3 regions of the Corynebacterium falsenii genome follow, and region 3 is predicted to be linked to each of the others. Evidence: predicted binding sites of a transcription regulator. Region 3 holds the regulator's gene; each other region holds the start of a gene.
What was found. The regulator LexA, encoded in region 3, represses DNA repair genes until DNA is damaged. The targets are predictions, from matches to a motif close to CGAACANNTGTTCG.
Positions count from the first base shown of each region.

Region 1 (5,460 bases), 180 kb from region 3:
CTGCTCAACCGCATGGGATTCAACAATGAGGGCGCGCGGGCTGCGGCTCTGCGCCTCGAACGCCGGCGCACGTCGGTGCCGATTGGTGCGAACTTGGGCAAGACGAAGCTCACGGACCCCGCGGTGGCGGCGAACGACTACCGGGAGTCGGCTAAGGCGCTGGGCGACACAGCGGACTACCTGGTCATCAACGTGTCCTCCCCCAATACGCCGGGTTTGCGCGATCTCCAAGCGGTCGATAGCTTGCGCCCGATTATTGCGGCGGTGCAGGACGAGTCGGATCGCCCGCTGTTTGTGAAGATCGCGCCGGACCTTAGCGATGACGACGTAGACGCGGTGACGGATCTCGCCCTGGAGCTGGGGGTCACGGGCCTCATCGCGACGAACACTACGATCAGTCGGGCGGGGTTGAAGACTGACCCCGGTTACGTGCGGTCTCTGGGCGCGGGCGGCATCTCGGGGGCGCCGGTGGCGAAGCGGGCTATGGAGGTGCTGCGGCGGATCTCTCGGCGCAGTGCTGCTGCTGATGGCGAGCTGGTGCTCATTGGGGTGGGTGGCATCGTGACGCCACAGGACGCCTGGGAGCGCATCGCGGCGGGTGCCCAGTTGCTGCAGGGCTACACGCAGCTGATCTACGGCGGCCCGGACTGGATCCGCGACATCCATCTGGGATTGGGCGAGCAGTTGCGCGCCCACGGGCTGAGTAATATCTCTGAGGCCGTGGGTACGGAACTGAAGTGGACGCTGGATTAGGTCGCTGGGTTATAGGTCGCTGGGTTAGATCATTGGGCTAGGCGCGTGCCTGTTTGGGGTGCGCGCCGGGATAGGCTCGCACGCCGGGTTAGGGGTGCGCGCCGAGATGAGATCGCACGCCGGGATAAGCGCGCGTCGGATTGGGGGTCGACGCCCAGTTGTGGAGCGTGGTTGGGCTCGGTGCCAACTGTGGCGGTTGAGCCCAACCATTCGCACCTAGGCTTCGGTCTCGGCCCATCCCCAGATAATGCCGCGGGCCGTAGCCTTGAAATTCAAATTAAAGCCCAGGACCGTGGGGGTCTGCCGGTCGTTGATATCCAGCTCCTCGCCTACAGCGTGGACGGCGAACAGGTATCGGTGGGGTCCGTGGCCTGCTGGGGGCTCGGCGCCGTAGTAACCCCAGGAGCGGCTATCGCCGCGCAAGGCAACGGCGCCCTCGGGAAGTTCGGTGAGACTGTCGTTTCCTGCGTCCAGTGGCAGGGAGGTGACATCGGCGGGGATGTTGAACACGGCCCAGTGCCAGAAACCGCTGGCGGTGGGGGCATCGGGGTCGAAGCAGGTAACCGCATAGGTCTTGGTTCCCTCGGGGCCGGGCTCCCAAGACAGCTGCGGAGAGATGCTCTTCTCGGCCAGCTGATCTTCGGGAAGGCGGTCGCCATCGTTGAAGGATTCGCTGGTCACCTTCAGCGCGGGAAGGTCGGCCAAGGGGGCGTACGGATCAGGACCGGGGAACCGATCGTCGATGTACGTGGGCTTGTGATTGGTGTTCGCGTTCGACATGTGCCCAAGAATACTGAAATGGGCCTTAGCCTGCAGGTATAGGTTATGGGGATATATCAAAAACTATCTGGGCTGCTCAGTCCTTGCTTGATTCGGTTGCTGGATGGCCGCTTGCTATCCGCTTGCTGGATGCTTGCTTGTTGATTGCACGTGGGGACGCTCCCTGTCATTAGTTCATCACTCGTTTGGTACTTGTTCGGCGCTCGGTCGGACCGATCTGTGGTCGGCGGTGTTGGCGACGAATCTTCTTCGGTGAATTGATCGTGCCGAAAGGGGTAATTTACCTGGGAATTTGTAAAAAGACACGGGTGGCATTAAAGTGACGGGAGCTACGGCCCACGGGGTCGGATCGCATCCCTGTCCGGGTGGCGGAATGGCAGACGCGCTAGCTTGAGGTGCTAGTGTCCTATTAACGGACGTGGGGGTTCAAGTCCCCCTCCGGACACACTTCACCATCATCGGTTTTCGACCGGTGGTGGTTTTTCTTTTTGCGTGGCTAATGCTTCGGGGCAAGGTTTAAGGCTCTCCCAGTTCTTTCGTTCTCGTGTGGCTGCGTCCGGATTCCGGACCGGCTCGGATTGGTTTGGTTCGGGTTTGGGGTGGGGTTCGGTGCAGGGTTGCTGGGTGTTGGTGGTCGGTCATGATGCTCGATCACTGCGGCGCCGTGTGGGTTGTGGTGGGTCGAACAGTGCTTGAACCTCCGTGCTACCCCAGTCCTGGTCGGTCACTTTGGCTCCGGGGGCTTGGCTGGCGGTGGTGGACGTATTGACCACCACTGTGTCACTCAACCGCGGGTGCGGACGCGGGCGTGCGCCAGAGCCACCACGGGATGGTTGCTCTTGAACAGTGCCTGATCCTTCCCGCGCGGTGGTTGATGTGGTTGGTGGTGGCGCCCCAGGCAGGTCCGGTAAGCCCTCATGAGTGTGGCGGGCTTCGCGCCAGCCGACGCGTCCGGAATCCGGATCAACCTCGGCATGGCCCATACCCACACCACCATCATGCTGATCCCTATTCATCCGGTGATGCGTCCGACACAACAACGTCAAATTATCAATGCTCGTTCGTCCCCCATGGGACCAGGCTTTGATGTGGTGAACATCGCAGTCCACCGCAGCCCGGTTACACCCCGGATACGCACAACACAGCTGCTCAGCAACAAGCATGAGTTTCTGCTCCACCGTGGCATGCCGCTTCATCCGCGCTGAAGCAAGGGCGCGTCCGGAATCCGGATCGAGAACCACCCCCAGATCATGCTCAGCCAACCCCAGTCGGAGAATATCGATCGGGTGCAGCCGGGCGTTGGTGTTGGTGGGAAACCACACGCTAGGTGCGTTGAGCGACTCGGCAGTACCAGGTGCCACGGGTGCCGAGTCAACGGCTCCGCTCGAGATGCTGCCGGTAGCGACGCTGGTGGCAGTGCCGCTAGTGATGGCACTAGCACCATCACCGGCACCATCACCGGCGTCATCATTGGTGGTGGGTAGTGTGGTGAGGTCCTTGGCCGACAGTGCCACCACCAAAGAGGCGAGTCCTCGTGTGCGTGGGGCGGTGGCGGCGTCAGCATCCTCGGCCCAGGTTTCCAACATGGACATGAACACATCCGCCCGGCGTTGCGCCATGGTCCTACGGTCCTCGTCTGTGTTCACCCCACGACTGCGATCGAAGGCCGCTAGCCGTGCCGGGGACATCAGGGTTTCCAACAATGCATGCCCAGTCCTAGGTAGGACGGCGGTGAGGCGGATGTTGCCGTGGGTGTCGGCGGGTGACCAGAGGAGTTTGCGCGCCCGGTAGTCAGCGGTCGGATCCACCACAGTGCTATTCAACGTGCGGACTTGGGTGCGCAGGTGGAGTTTGAGGTCGTCGACGGTGGTGGTGGTTGCCATGGTGGTGGCGTTGTCGAACAGGATGTGGTGATGCTCGGTGTGCAGGCTGGGGTGGAGGTGTTCGAGTTCGCGGTTGATCTCCGCCAGTTTCGCATCAGAGAGCTTGCGGGCTTGTTTCCGTGCCTGGGCTTGGGCGGCCAGGTGGGCTTGGTGGGCCTCGTGTGCCCGGCGGCGTTCGGCGAATTGGTCGGCACGACTCTGGGCAGCACCATCACCATCGTCGTCATTGTTGGCTGCGTCATCCTCAGGGGTGGTGGTGGTCTTATCTGCGGGTGGTTCAGGTGGTTTATACAGGCTTATCCCAAGGTTGATCCACTGTCGTGCTTGGTATTCGGAAGTGTCCAACAACCTGGCGAGGTAGGTCGATGTGCGTGTCGTGCCCGCCACACGGGAGATGCCCGCTTCGTGGGCGGCGTAAGCGAATGCGGCGTACAGGGTGTCGGTGTGGCTGATGGTTTTCAACAGGCGGATGATGTCGGCGCGGTGGGTGTGGAACAACTCGGCGGTCGGTGTGGTGAGGATGTCAGTGACCGTGGCCATGGACGCTTCGATGACATCAACATGCGTGGTCAGATCAGCGACACTGTCGATACTGGTATCGTTTGTGTGTTCGTCTTTTCTGGTTGGTTCTATGGTGTGTGGTGTGGTGGCCATGATGGTGGTTCCCCGACGATTCCCCTATTGTGGTCCCTGACTTGGCTTGAAGCATAACTCGCTATAGCTGGTAGAAAACCAATGTTTTCGGATGATGGTTGGCGTTTCCCCGCAGTGCGGTGCCCCCGTGTGGTGTTGTTACCTTCTATAGTACAGGCGTGTGGGACACCCAGCAAGAGGTTTCGGAAACAATTTCGAAAATATTTGGTTCCGGCAAGCACTCAAAAGGGGAGTTCCAAGCGAACGCCTATTAGGTGCGGTTGGCAGGAGCCGCCTAAGTCTCTACAGTGACTGCCCGCTGCGTCTAGCCTGCAGATTCCCCACTTGTCGCCCCGCTTTCTACAGTCCCCGCCCCCTGACCACCATTTCTACAGCCCCCGCCCCTTGATCACCGTTACTAAAGTTCCAGCCCCTCAAGCAACACGAGCCTCAACTAGCCCCACGCTGTCTAGTGAACCTCCCTACTGGCTCGTCAATCCTCCGTTCTACAATGATGCGTATGAACTCAGAGCGGAACTTTCCGCCCAACGCGGAACGCCAATTCGGCGCACACGATGGCTCGGGCTCCGGTACCAACGCCGACACGAGCAACCGCTCCCGCTCCACCAACCGCTCCCGCACCACCAGCAATCCCCGCTCCAGCAACCGCCCTCGCAACGTAGTCCTCCGCGCGTTCCGTGCGTGGTGGAGCTGGAAACTCAAGCACCGCCTCCTGAGCATTCTGATCCCCGTAGCGCTCGTGGTCGCCGTCATTGCTGTCCCCACACCCGCCGTCGACGACATTCGCACGTGGGTCGGATCCACCGGCGTGTGGGCGCCACTCGCCTACCTTGTACTCATGGTCGCCTTCACCCAATTCCCCGTCCCCAGGACCGTGTGGACCATCGCTGCGGGCGTTCTTTTCGGCAGCCTTAAAGGCAGCATGCTCGCACTGCTTGGGCTCGCGATCTCCGCGGCATTGTCCTACACCCTCGTTCGCCTGCTCGGCCGAAGTTGGGTCAACAAACGCGTCACATCCGACGGCCGACTTGCCAGCCTGCAAGACGTCATCGTGGAGCGCGGGTGGGTAGCCGTCCTAGGGCTTCGGATGGTGCCTGCGGTCCCGTTCTTCCTTCTCAACTATGCCTGCGGTCTCGGCGCGTTCCCCGTCATCCCGTTCCTCGCTGCCACGGTCCTCGGCTCTGCTCCGAATACTGTCGCAACTGTCATGGCCACGGATGCCGTGGCAACCGGCAGTAGTCCGTGGGTCCTCCTCGTGAGCTTGGTGGTCGTAACCGCTGGCTTCATTCTGTCCGCGCGGGAGTTCCGCCTGTGGACCAAGTACATCAGGCGACGCACGGCAACAAGCCAAGCACTTTAGGCAGCAGGCCAAGCACTTCAGCCGACGCAC
Region 1 is NZ_CP083646.1:1,651,444-1,656,903, forward strand. Features, by position in the region: gene LA343_RS07275 (quinone-dependent dihydroorotate dehydrogenase) at 1-753, shown strand, start outside; gene LA343_RS07280 (YbhB/YbcL family Raf kinase inhibitor-like protein) at 970-1,533, opposite strand; tRNA gene LA343_RS07285 (tRNA-Leu) at 1,893-1,978, shown strand; gene LA343_RS07290 (HNH endonuclease signature motif containing protein) at 2,172-4,070, opposite strand; gene LA343_RS07295 (TVP38/TMEM64 family protein) at 4,570-5,430, shown strand.
Region 1: a site for LexA is predicted at 4,311-4,324, ahead of LA343_RS07290 (HNH endonuclease signature motif containing protein). Genes of this name have one in related genera too.

Region 2 (5,460 bases), 260 kb from region 3:
CACGTGCCGAGGCCCTGGTAGTTCGTGGTGCGGAACAGGGCTTCCGACCATTCGGCGAGCGTGGCCTGCACATTCTCGCTCAGCTCCGGCGCGGGTGCTTCCTCAATGAGCTTTTGGTTGCGGCGCTGCACAGAGCAGTCGCGGGTGGTGGCGACGGCAAAGTTCCCCTTCGCGTCCGCCATGCACTGGGTTTCCACGTGCCGGCCGTTTTCCACGAACTTCTCGAGGAAGTACGCGTCGATGTCGGCGCCGGCGTGGCGGGCCTCGAATTCGTTGAGGTCCTGGTCGGTGCGGAGGATCTCGATGCCTCGCCCGCCGCCGCCGTCGGAGCGCTTGGCGACGATCGGCAGGCCGTGTTCCTCGACGAATGACCTGACCGCATCCATGTCAGTGGATTCGTTGGTGCCCGGAACGGGCTGCACGCCGGCGCTGATGGCGGTGCGGCGGGCGCTGATTTTGTCCCCCAGTTGGTTGATGGTCTCGGCGGACGGTCCGATCCATGTGAGTCCCGCGCCCGTAACGGCGTCGGCGAAAGAGGCGACCTCGGAGAGGAAGCCGTAGCCGGGGTGGAGGGCGTCGGCGCCGCTGCGCTCGGCGATCTCGAGGATCTTGTCGACGTTGAGGTAGGTCTCGGCGAGGGTGCCGCCGCCGAGGCAGTAGGCTTCGTCGGCGAGTTCGACGGCCGGGGAGTTCGCGTCTGCTTCTGCGTAGACTGCGACGGCCTGAAGACCGAGGTCGTGGACGGTTCTTATAATTCTAGCTGCGATTTCGCCTCGGTTGGCTACCACTATCTTCTGGATCATGTGCGCCCTTCGTGTGATTGGGTTCCGAATTGGGTGCGGCACACAGTAGGAGCCTGCGGGGCGAGGTCTAAGACCGGCTCGTTCGTGTCGTGTCGCCCCCTCCCCCGCCTCGGACGGCGCCTCCCGCTCCCTGCCGCGGGGTCGCGCGCATCACCCATGCAGCTCCGTGCGGGTTTCCCCGCTACGACGTGTGCGATGTCCGGAGGCTTTATAGCTATAAAACCCGCTCGCACCTTTGCCCCCGCGGGCTCGTCTCAATCGCGGTGTCGGTGTGACTGGCGCTACATTCCGGGCCGTGCGTTACTGATCTCGATAAAGATGTAAATTCATTGTCCCCACTTGTCTTTTCATAACTTCTTGCCACTTATCGCCTGCCTTGCCGTCTTCCGTGTCGCTTGCCTTGTCGCTTCTTTTCGCCTCTTTTTGCCTGCTTTGTCACTCTTGCTCGCCGCGAATCGCACGCACAGTGGTGGCCTTTCGTGCCTGCTCCGGCGCGGTGTGTCCGCAAACTCGCCAGTTATTCGCCAGTTATTCGCCACAGATTCGGACGGGTTCACCCGGATTCGCCCGGCCGGTCCGGATTTCGGATCCGGATTTCGGACCGGCGCTCTCGGCGCGCCCCTCGCTACGACACTCACGGTGAAGCGCTTGCAGTCTCGGTCCGGATTTCGGATCGGGTTTTCGGATCCGGATTTCGGACCGGCACGTCTCGCCGACTCAGCGCCGATCCTTCCCCGCAATCTCCCCGGCTTCGTAGGCCAGCCGGACCTCATCGCTCTCCCATTCCTGCCCCATCACACGCATCCCCGGCGCCTCGCGCGCGGTCGTGGAACCGTTGATCGCCACCTCGTCGCTCAACCGCGGATGCCTATTCAATTGCGAACGACTCTGATGCCCTGCAGATCGCGACCCACCCGGCGCGCTCGAACCATCAGTCCAATCCGACGCGCTCGAACCATCAGTCCCACCCCGCGTCGGCGAATTCACGCCCAACTCGCCCACATCCAATACTCCCGGAAGCGCAAGCGGCTCCGCATCATCCGCATCGGCACGGGCGCGCGCCTCGCGCCACCCAACCCGCCCCGTTACCGGGTCCACCTCCGCGTGCCCCATCCCCAGGCCACCATCGCGTTGATCCCTATTCATACGGTGATGATGGCGGCAGAGCAGCGTCAGATTTTCAATATCCGTCCTTCCCCCACGCGCCCAAGCCAGCACATGATGCACATCCGACTCGCACGCCGACTGGTTGCACCCCGGGTAGGCACAGCACAACTGCTCAGCGACCAACATGAGCTTCTGTTGCACCGACGCATGGCGCTTCACCTTCGCCGAATCCAGCGCGCGCCCAGTTTTTGGTTCGACGACAACCCCCAGGTCGTGCTGCGCCAAACCGAGGCGTAGGACATCCAGTGGGCTCAGCTTGGCGTTGGTGTTCGTCGGCAGCCACCGCGTGCTAGCCCCAGCCGGCGCATCGCCGGAATCGCCGGAATCGGCAGCATCGCCCGGATCGGAGCACCCCTCCGGCAGCTGGGTGAGATCCTTCGCCGACATGGCGATGACCAGCGACGCTAAGCCTCGAGTCCGTCCGCTGGCCGCCGCATCGCCTTCCTCGGCCCACTTCTCAAACATCGCCATGAGCGCATCCGCCCTGCGCTGCGGCAGCGACCGCTTGTCCTCCTCAACATCGATCCCCCTCTTCTTCTCCCAGGCGACGAGCCGCGCCGGGGCCAGCAACACCTCCAGCAAGGCATGACCCGTACGAGGCAGCACAGCGTTGAGTCGAACGTTGCCGCGCTCATCCGGCTGCGACCACGTGACTTTGCGGGCGCGCAGATCAGCGAAAGGATCCCCAACAGACCGGTTCGCCTCCCTGACCTTGGAACGGAGCCAGAGCTTCAGGTCAGAGAGAGACGTCTCCTCAGCCTTCTTCGTGGCCTCGTTGAGCAGGTCCTCGTGGCATTGGGACTTAAGGCTGTCATCGAGGTGCTCAAGCTCGCGGTTGATTTCAGACAACTTTGCGTTGGACAGATCCCGTGCGCGGCGGCGTGCCTCGGCCTGGTCACGAAGTTGCTTCTGATGCAGTTCGTGCTGCTTGCGCCGTTCGGCCAGCTCGTCGTGACCATCCAGTGCGTCTGGGCGATCGGGGTCCGTTGTGGCGTCGGATAAAGGAGGTGCGATGGTGGCAGGCGGTGGTGCGGCGAAGAGTTTCATGCCCAAGCTGAGCCACTGTTTTGCCTGGTACCTGGAGATATCCAGCGCGCGAACAAGGTAGTCGGCGGTGTGGACGGAGCCGACCTTGCGGGAGGCCTGGGCCTCGGACGCGGCGAAGGCGAACGCTGCGTGGAGAGTATCGGTGCGATTGGTGACGCGAATGAGCTGCCGCAGCTCGTGCTCGTGGCGTCGAAAAAGATCAGCTGGCGAAGCGATAAGTGCATCCGTGATCAGCTGCAATGACCGCTCAACATCCTGCACGAGTTCGGTGATCGTGCGGGCTTGGTTGATCGTTGCGCTGCCTACTGTGTTGGCGTCTGCGTTGTCCTCTGTGCTGTCTACGATGAGCTGTGCGGATGTCATTGATCCCCCTTAAACCCCAAAATTCTATTTAGTAAGTGCTGTCGAATCCTTTACGGCGATCGTCCAAGACGTTCGATATAATCGCAGTTCCGCGACGTTTTTTTGGTTACCCCTTGCGAACATCTCGAACATCTTGTAGTTTTTATAGTACACACGTTCCACGCACCACACAAGAGTTCATCACCAAAAATTTTTTAGGCCACAAACGGGCAGGTCATGCCCACGTTGGCCCAGGAGGGGAAACAATGACCGACCACAGCAGACCGACAGTTCATGGCAGCGATGTCTCACCGAGCACTACACTTTGAGCCGTGAGTACTTCCCAGGACAACCCAGCCGAGCAGTGGCAACAACTCGCCGAGCAGGTGCGCATGCACCGCGACCGTTATTACTACGGTGAGCCCACCATTTCCGACGAGGATTTCGATAAGCTCCTGCGGCAACTTCAGCAGCTCGAAAGCGAGCACCCTGAAGTTGTCACTGGCACGAGTCCAACGCAGGAAGTGGCCCCTGCCCCACCAACCTCGAGCCCGTTTAGAAACGTTGACCACCGCGAGCGAATGCTCAGCTTGGACAATGTTTTCGACGAAGACGAGCTCGATGGCTGGCTTCAGCGCACCCCAGCGGAGACCTATCTCACGGAGCTGAAGATCGACGGCGCCAGCATCAACCTGCTCTATGTCGACGGCAAGCTCGAACTAGCGCTGACCCGAGGCGATGGAACCACCGGCGAGGACATCACTCACAATGCCCGCACGCTCGGCGATATCCCCGATGAGCTGCACGGAACCGAGGAGTTTCCCGTGCCCCAGCTCGTCGAGATCCGCGGCGAAGTGTTCATCACCGTGGAAGATTTCGCCACGATGAATGCGCAGCGCCAGGCCGAGGGGCTGAAGATGTTCGCCAACCCGCGCAACGCCGCCGCCGGTGCGATGCGGCAGAAGAATGCCGAGGACACGGCCAAGCGTCCACTGCGCCTGATCTGCCATGGAATTGGCGCCCGCGAAGGGTTCGATCCGCAATCTCAACATGAGGCCTACCGGGCAATTTCCGCATGGGGACTGCCGGTCAGCCCCTATACGCAGCAGGTCCACAGTGCCAAGGAAGTCATCAAGCAGGTGGAGTACTGGGGCGAGCACCGACACGATGCCGCCCACGAGATGGACGGCGTGGTCATCAAGGTCGATGCCCTGGATGAACAAAAGCGTCTGGGCACCACCAGCCGCGCACCGCGCTGGGCCATCGCCTATAAGTACCCGCCGGAAGAGGCCATGACCCAGTTGCGCAACATCCGCGTCAACATCGGCCGCACGGGTCGCGCCACCCCGTACGCCGTGATGGAGCCGAAGTACGTCGCTGGATCAACGGTCACCATGGCGACCTTGCACAACCCCTCGGAGGCGCACCGCAAGGGTGTGAAACTCGGTGATCAGATCATGATCCGAAAGGCCGGCGAAGTAATCCCCGAGGTCCTCGGCCCCGTTGAGGATGCCCGCACCGGCGAGGAGCGGGAGTTCATCTACTCCTCCGTGTGCCCGGAGTGCGGCAGCGCCTTGGCTCCCAGCAAGGAAGGCGATGCCGACTGGCGTTGCCCAAACACCCGCTACTGCCCTGGTCAGCTGTATAGTCGCCTGACTTACCTCGCCGGCCGTGGGGCGTTCGACATCGACGCATTGGGCGAGAAGGCAGCCTACGATCTCATCCACTCTGGCGTGCTCGCCGACGAATCGCGGCTGTTCAACCTCACCGCCGACGATCTCACGGCAACATCTGCCTACTCCTCGAAAAATGGCACGCTCAACAAGGCTGGCGAGACGTTGCTGGAGAACCTGGAGCAGGCCAAGTCCGTTGATCTATGGCGCGTGCTTGTAGCCCTATCGATCCGCCATGCCGGCCCCACCGCCGCCAAGGCGTTGGCCAAGCGTTTCGAATCGGTCGACGCCATCAGGGGCGCCAGCGTTGAAGAAATGGCCGCGGTTGACGGTGTGGGCAGCATCATTGCCGAATCGGTACGGGAATGGTTCACGGTGGACTGGCACCAAGAGATCATCGACACATGGGCCGCCGCGGGTGTGCGCAT
Region 2 is NZ_CP083646.1:2,090,489-2,095,948, forward strand. Features, by position in the region: gene LA343_RS09125 (acetyl/propionyl/methylcrotonyl-CoA carboxylase subunit alpha) at 1-803, opposite strand, end outside; gene LA343_RS09130 (HNH endonuclease signature motif containing protein) at 1,521-3,380, opposite strand; gene ligA (NAD-dependent DNA ligase LigA) at 3,692-5,460, shown strand, end outside.
Region 2: a site for LexA is predicted at 3,506-3,519, ahead of LA343_RS09130 (HNH endonuclease signature motif containing protein). Genes of this name have one in related genera too.

Region 3 (5,460 bases):
TTCCCCACGAAGCAGGCAGCTGACGCACAACAGTTCAAGGCAGTACTGACTCTCATGACGAGGGCGTGCTCGGTGAACGCCAACCAGATGGTGAAGGGTCTTTCGCTGCGCCAGCGGGTGGCGATGGATTCACTTCCCAATGGCCCCGGGGGGTTGATTGAGGACATTGTTGCTGTGGTGTGTCGCGACATGTTGATTGCAAAGGGGCCGGTCATTAAGGATCCGGATCGCTGCGACGACATGATCGAGGCCGCGCGTTCTGAGGGGCCAGGCAAGGTGCGTCAGTATGTGGTGGCTGTGGCTCCGGCTGTGCTCGCTGTGGCCGATATGCGCGCCGAGTTAGCGTCGTGGACTGGCGACGCCATCGATGACATGCGAAAGCAGTTGGATTTCTATCTAGGTCCACATGCGATTGCGCGCAATGGAATGGCGGCAATGCGGCATGTTCCCCGGTATGTTGCTGCGATGCAAGCGCGGCTGGAGCTGATGTCGTCCGATCCCGATAAGGAAGCGGACTTGGACGACCAAGTTCGTGAGGCTGAGCAGATGTATGAGGCGACGTTGCGCAAGCTTCCGCAAAATAGGCAGGCCTCTCCCCAGATGAAGAAGGTTCGGTGGATGATCGAGGAGTTCCGGGTGAGCTTGTTCGCCCAGAACTTGGGCACGGCACAGTCTGTGTCTCTGCAACGCATCCGCAAGCAGCTCGATAAGGCTCTGAGCGCTCGCGGCTAGCAGCCGGTTTGCCAGCTCAGTTGCTCTCTGCGTTCTGTTCGTCCTGTACGTCCTGTGGTGGAGCCACCTGTTCGGCGGCGTTCTGTAGAGCCCTGTGAGCTCGATGCGCGCGAAGGGATTCAATTTCCTGCTCGAAGTCCTCGGCACAGTTAAAGGACTTATAGACGGAGGCGAAGCGCAAGTACGCAACCTCATCGAGCTTCCGGAGCGGGTCTAGGATCGCTAGGCCGATCTGATTGGCTTGAACCTGCGATCCGTGCTGCACACGGATCGACTGCTCTACTTCGTGAGCAAGCCTCTTGAGGGCATCGTCAGATACTTCTCGCCCCTGGCAGGCGCGTCGCACGCCCTTAATCACCTTGTCACGACTGAATTCTTCGGTGACTCCATTGCGCTTTGTCACGAGAAGAACGGATCGTTCGATGGTGGTGAAGCGGGTATGGCATTGGCTGCATTCCCTACGGCGGCGAATCGAAACGCCTTGTTCTACAGTGCGCGAGTCAACAACGCGAGAGGAATCGGAGCTACATGAAGGGCACAACACGTCTCCATGTTATAGCGAATTGTGGGTTTCCCGAATCCGCTCATTGTCTGGTGTTCCGGGCGGTGCGAGTCCTTCCACTCGTGACCTACTGCCGTGGGGCCGAACTATTGGCGCCGTCGCCCGCAGCGGGAACGTGTTGCGCTGCGTCGCCCTGTGCCGAGCCCGCCGTGGAGCTCACGACCTGGCTCGGCCCCTCGGGAAGATCGTCGAGAACGAGAGGGCTCAGCCCCAGGCTTAGTACAACGGTGAGCGTGGCTACGAGCACAGCTCCAGGGGATTGAGCGATGGAGCGAGCCCGGTAGCTCAGTCGCGACCGCGTTCCCCTATCGAACGACCACTGCGGGTTCTTTCGAATACGCTCTGATCGCTGCAGTGAGGCGCGGGAGGGGTTCACGACCTTACCACTGCCTCGCGTGTTCGATTCACTACTGCTACCAACATCTTCCCACCGTGGCTTCACCACGCTGGGAACACGTGGCACCGCTCCTCGATTGGTGCGAGACGGAGGAACGACACCCCTCCGGGCGGCCTCCGAGCCATTCGAGAAGTTAGCGGTTTTGGCGTTGATCGTGAGGTTATTCATTGCGATGTCCTTAAATTTCATTGGGTGGTGATGCACTTCAACACTGACGGGATTGCTCGCATTCCCTTAACTCAATCGGGTTCGCATCCACGCTGCTTGCCGTTTCAACTTGCTACGCTAGTTAAACATCCAGGGTGGACAGCGGAACCGAAACGAGCATCTTTTTAGATGTTCTGTTCTAATCTTCTTTCGAACATGAATCTAGCACACCCGTTCGGTTTCAATCAACAGTTTTTCAATTTTTTCGAACGTGTTGGTCAACATTGTCGCAACGATCATGTAGGCTGAGGTCACTAGCCGGACGAAGCACACACGTCCCGCACAGGAACCGACCACCAGACCGTTGCACGTCACGTGAGCCCACGACCTCAACTAATCGACCCTCAACCAACCCACACAAGCGACGACAAGGACCACGAAGAACAGTGAGCACTGACAAGACGAACGAGACCAGCACCCAGCCCAACCCACTCGCTCCAATCCCATCCGACACAGAAAAGACACCTCCCCGTCGGCGCCCAGGCCGGCCGAAGAAGTCCGAGGCCGAGAAGGAAGCCGACCGAGCCGCAGCCCGTGCCGGCAAGAAGAGCCGACTCACCGACCGTCAGCGCCGCATCCTCGAAGTCATCCAGGATTCCACGGTGCTGCGTGGCTACCCGCCAAGCATTCGCGAGATTGGCGATGCCGTGGGGCTTCACTCCACGTCGTCTGTGTCGTACCACCTCAACCAGCTCGAGGCGAAGGGGTACCTCCGGCGTGAGGAGAAGCGTCCTCGCGCGGTTGACGTCCGCTCCTACTCCGGTAGCGATGAGGACATCGCAGCCCGCCCCAAGCCTGGGCGTCAGGTCTCCAAGCCTGCTCAGCGCGCTCAGCTCGATGACGGTGCGGAGCTGCCACCGGCAACGTATGTGCCGGTCGTGGGTCAGATTGCCGCAGGCAACCCGATCCTTGCCGAGCAGAATGTCGAGGCTCACTTCCCCCTTCCGGCCGAGCTGGTTGGTAACGGCGAGCTCTTCCTGCTGCAGGTCGTCGGCGATTCGATGCAAGATGCGGGCATTCTGAATGGCGACTTCGTTGTCGTGCGTTCTCAGGCCGTGGCTGAGTTCGGCGACTTTGTTGCCGCCATGATCGATGGCGAAGCCACCGTCAAGGAATTCCAGAAAGATTCTCAGGGGCTGTGGTTGGTTCCCCACAACGAGCTTTTCGAACCCATCCCGGCCGAAGACGCACAAATCCTCGGTAAGGTGGCTGCGGTCCTGCGCAAGATTTAGCGCACAGCGCGCCACGGGGCACGACGACGCCCCGGCGGGGTCGACGTGCGACGACCCCGCAATCATAGCCCCGCATGGGGTGAGATTCGGACATGAAGCCCCTTGCTGCGGGCATTAGGCTCCCCTGATCGCGTTAGAATAAGTCCGGTCCTTGTTCGATCCAGCCATTGTGGAGTGTTTAGTCCGTGAATTCAGCCGAGCGCCGTAGGCAAATCTCATCCCTGGCCGCCGTCCACGGTCGCGTCACGGTGGTGGAGCTGGCCGAGAAGTTCGGCGTCACGGCTGAAACTATCCGCAGGGATCTCGCCATCCTCGATCGTGAAGGCGAACTATACCGAGTCCACGGTGGAGCGGTTCCCGCGCACAACTACCGCACAGACTTCACCACGTTGGAAACTAGGTCGAAGTCCTCCCTCGCCGCGAAACGCGCCATCGGGAAAGCGGCTCTCAAAGTGCTCCCGCCCGATGGGAGCACCGTATTCTTCGACGCAGGCACCACCACCGGCATGCTCGCCCGCGCCATCGCAGAAGCCAACAGCACCCAAGACCCTGACCTCATGGCGCCAAAGCTCAACATCGTGACCAATTCGCTCACGATCGCCACCACCCTGGCGGATTCCCCACGCTGCGAGGTTCAACTCATCGGCGGTCACGTCCGCCCCCTATCGCAAGCCATCGTTGGCGACATCGCCACCCGCTACCTCGGCGTTCTCCACGCAGACGTCGCCTTCGTCGGAACAAACGCGCTCACGATGGATCACGGACTATCGACCCCGGATGCCCAAGAAGGTGCGATCAAGCGCGCCATGGTAACCAACGCTGACCACGTCGTCGCCCTCTGTGACTCCACCAAATTCGGCCTCGACTACCTCGTCAGCTTCGCCACCCTCGATGACCTCAGCCACGTCGTCACCGACCAAGCAGCGCCGGAAGGCTACGTTCACGCCCTGGAGGACCAAGGAATCCAGGTCGTCTTCGCCGACCCCCTAGACACAGGCAAGTCGGCAAACTCCACCAGCACCGAAACCGCCGCGAGCTAAACCGCCCTTGAGCCGCACGTTGGCCCCCCGAGCTAGCTCCGCAGCATCGGGTCCTTGCTAGCCTCACCCACGGTGTTATACAGCCACTTGAGAATCGGGTATCCCACAATGATGCCCACCGAACCCCACGCAATACCCTCCAGGGACACAGAGCCCACGGTCAAGGTCAGGTTGCCAATACCAGCAATGATGGCCACGGAGGCTGCCGTCAGGTTCACCGGGTTCGTCAGCTGAACGTTATTGTCCTGCCAGATACGTACGCCCAGCAGGCCAATCATGCCGTACAGCACCATCGTTGCGCCACCAAGCACGCCCACCGGAATCGTCAAGATGATCGCCCCGAACTTTGGAACAAAGGCCAGCACAATGGCGGTAAAGGCCGCCACCCAATACGCGGCGGAAGAATAGACCTTCGTCGCTGCCATCACACCGATGTTCTCCGCGTAGGTCGTGGTACCCGATCCGCCGAAGCTACCGGCCAGCATCGTCGATGCACCGTCAGCCATCAGCGCCCGGCCTGCCAGATCGTCAAGGTTGCGCTGCGTCATCGTCGCCACGGCCTTCACATGCCCCACGTTTTCCGCCACCAAGACAACAACCACAGGCAGCGTGATCAGGATCGCGGACGTCGAAAACTCCGGGCTGTGGAACGTGGGCAGTCCGATCCATGCCGAATCGGCAATGGCTTGCTTGGCGGCGTCGTCGACCCCACCCGTGAGCGCAGCGAACACCCAACCGACCACAACACCTAGGAGGATGCCCAACCGGGCGACCATGCCCCGACCCGCCACGGTGATCACGGCGATCGCCACGAGCGTGACGAAGGCGATGAGGGGTTGCTCCTGGAAGTTCTTCGTTGCCGTCGGGGCTAGGTTCAGGCCGATGAGAGCCACGATGGCGCCGGTGACTGCGGGCGGCATGACGGCGTCCAGCACCCGGCGACCAGCGATGGAGACGATCACGCCGATGAGAACCAGAAGCGCACCCGCGCAAATGATGCCGCCCAGCTGAGCGCCCATGCCCTGCGCCTGCGTGGCCGTCAACGGCGCGATAAACGCGAAAGAGCTGCCCAGATAGGAAGGCAGGCGATTTCGGGTGACCAGCAGGAACAGGATGGTTCCGATGCCAGAGAACAACAACGTGGTGTTCGTGGGAAACCCGGTGATCATGGGCACCAGCAACGTGGCACCGAACATGGCGATAACGTGCTGCATGCCGATGCCGATGGTGCGTGGCCAACTCAGCCGCTGCTCCGGGGTGACTACCTGGCCGTGGGCGATGGTCTTGCCA
Region 3 is NZ_CP083646.1:1,826,677-1,832,136, forward strand. Features, by position in the region: gene hrpA (ATP-dependent RNA helicase HrpA) at 1-732, shown strand, start outside; gene nrdR (transcriptional regulator NrdR) at 749-1,276, opposite strand; gene LA343_RS08050 (hypothetical protein) at 1,362-1,670, opposite strand; gene lexA (transcriptional repressor LexA) at 2,339-3,130, shown strand; gene LA343_RS08060 (DeoR/GlpR family DNA-binding transcription regulator) at 3,316-4,170, shown strand; gene LA343_RS08065 (uracil-xanthine permease family protein) at 4,203-5,460, opposite strand, start outside.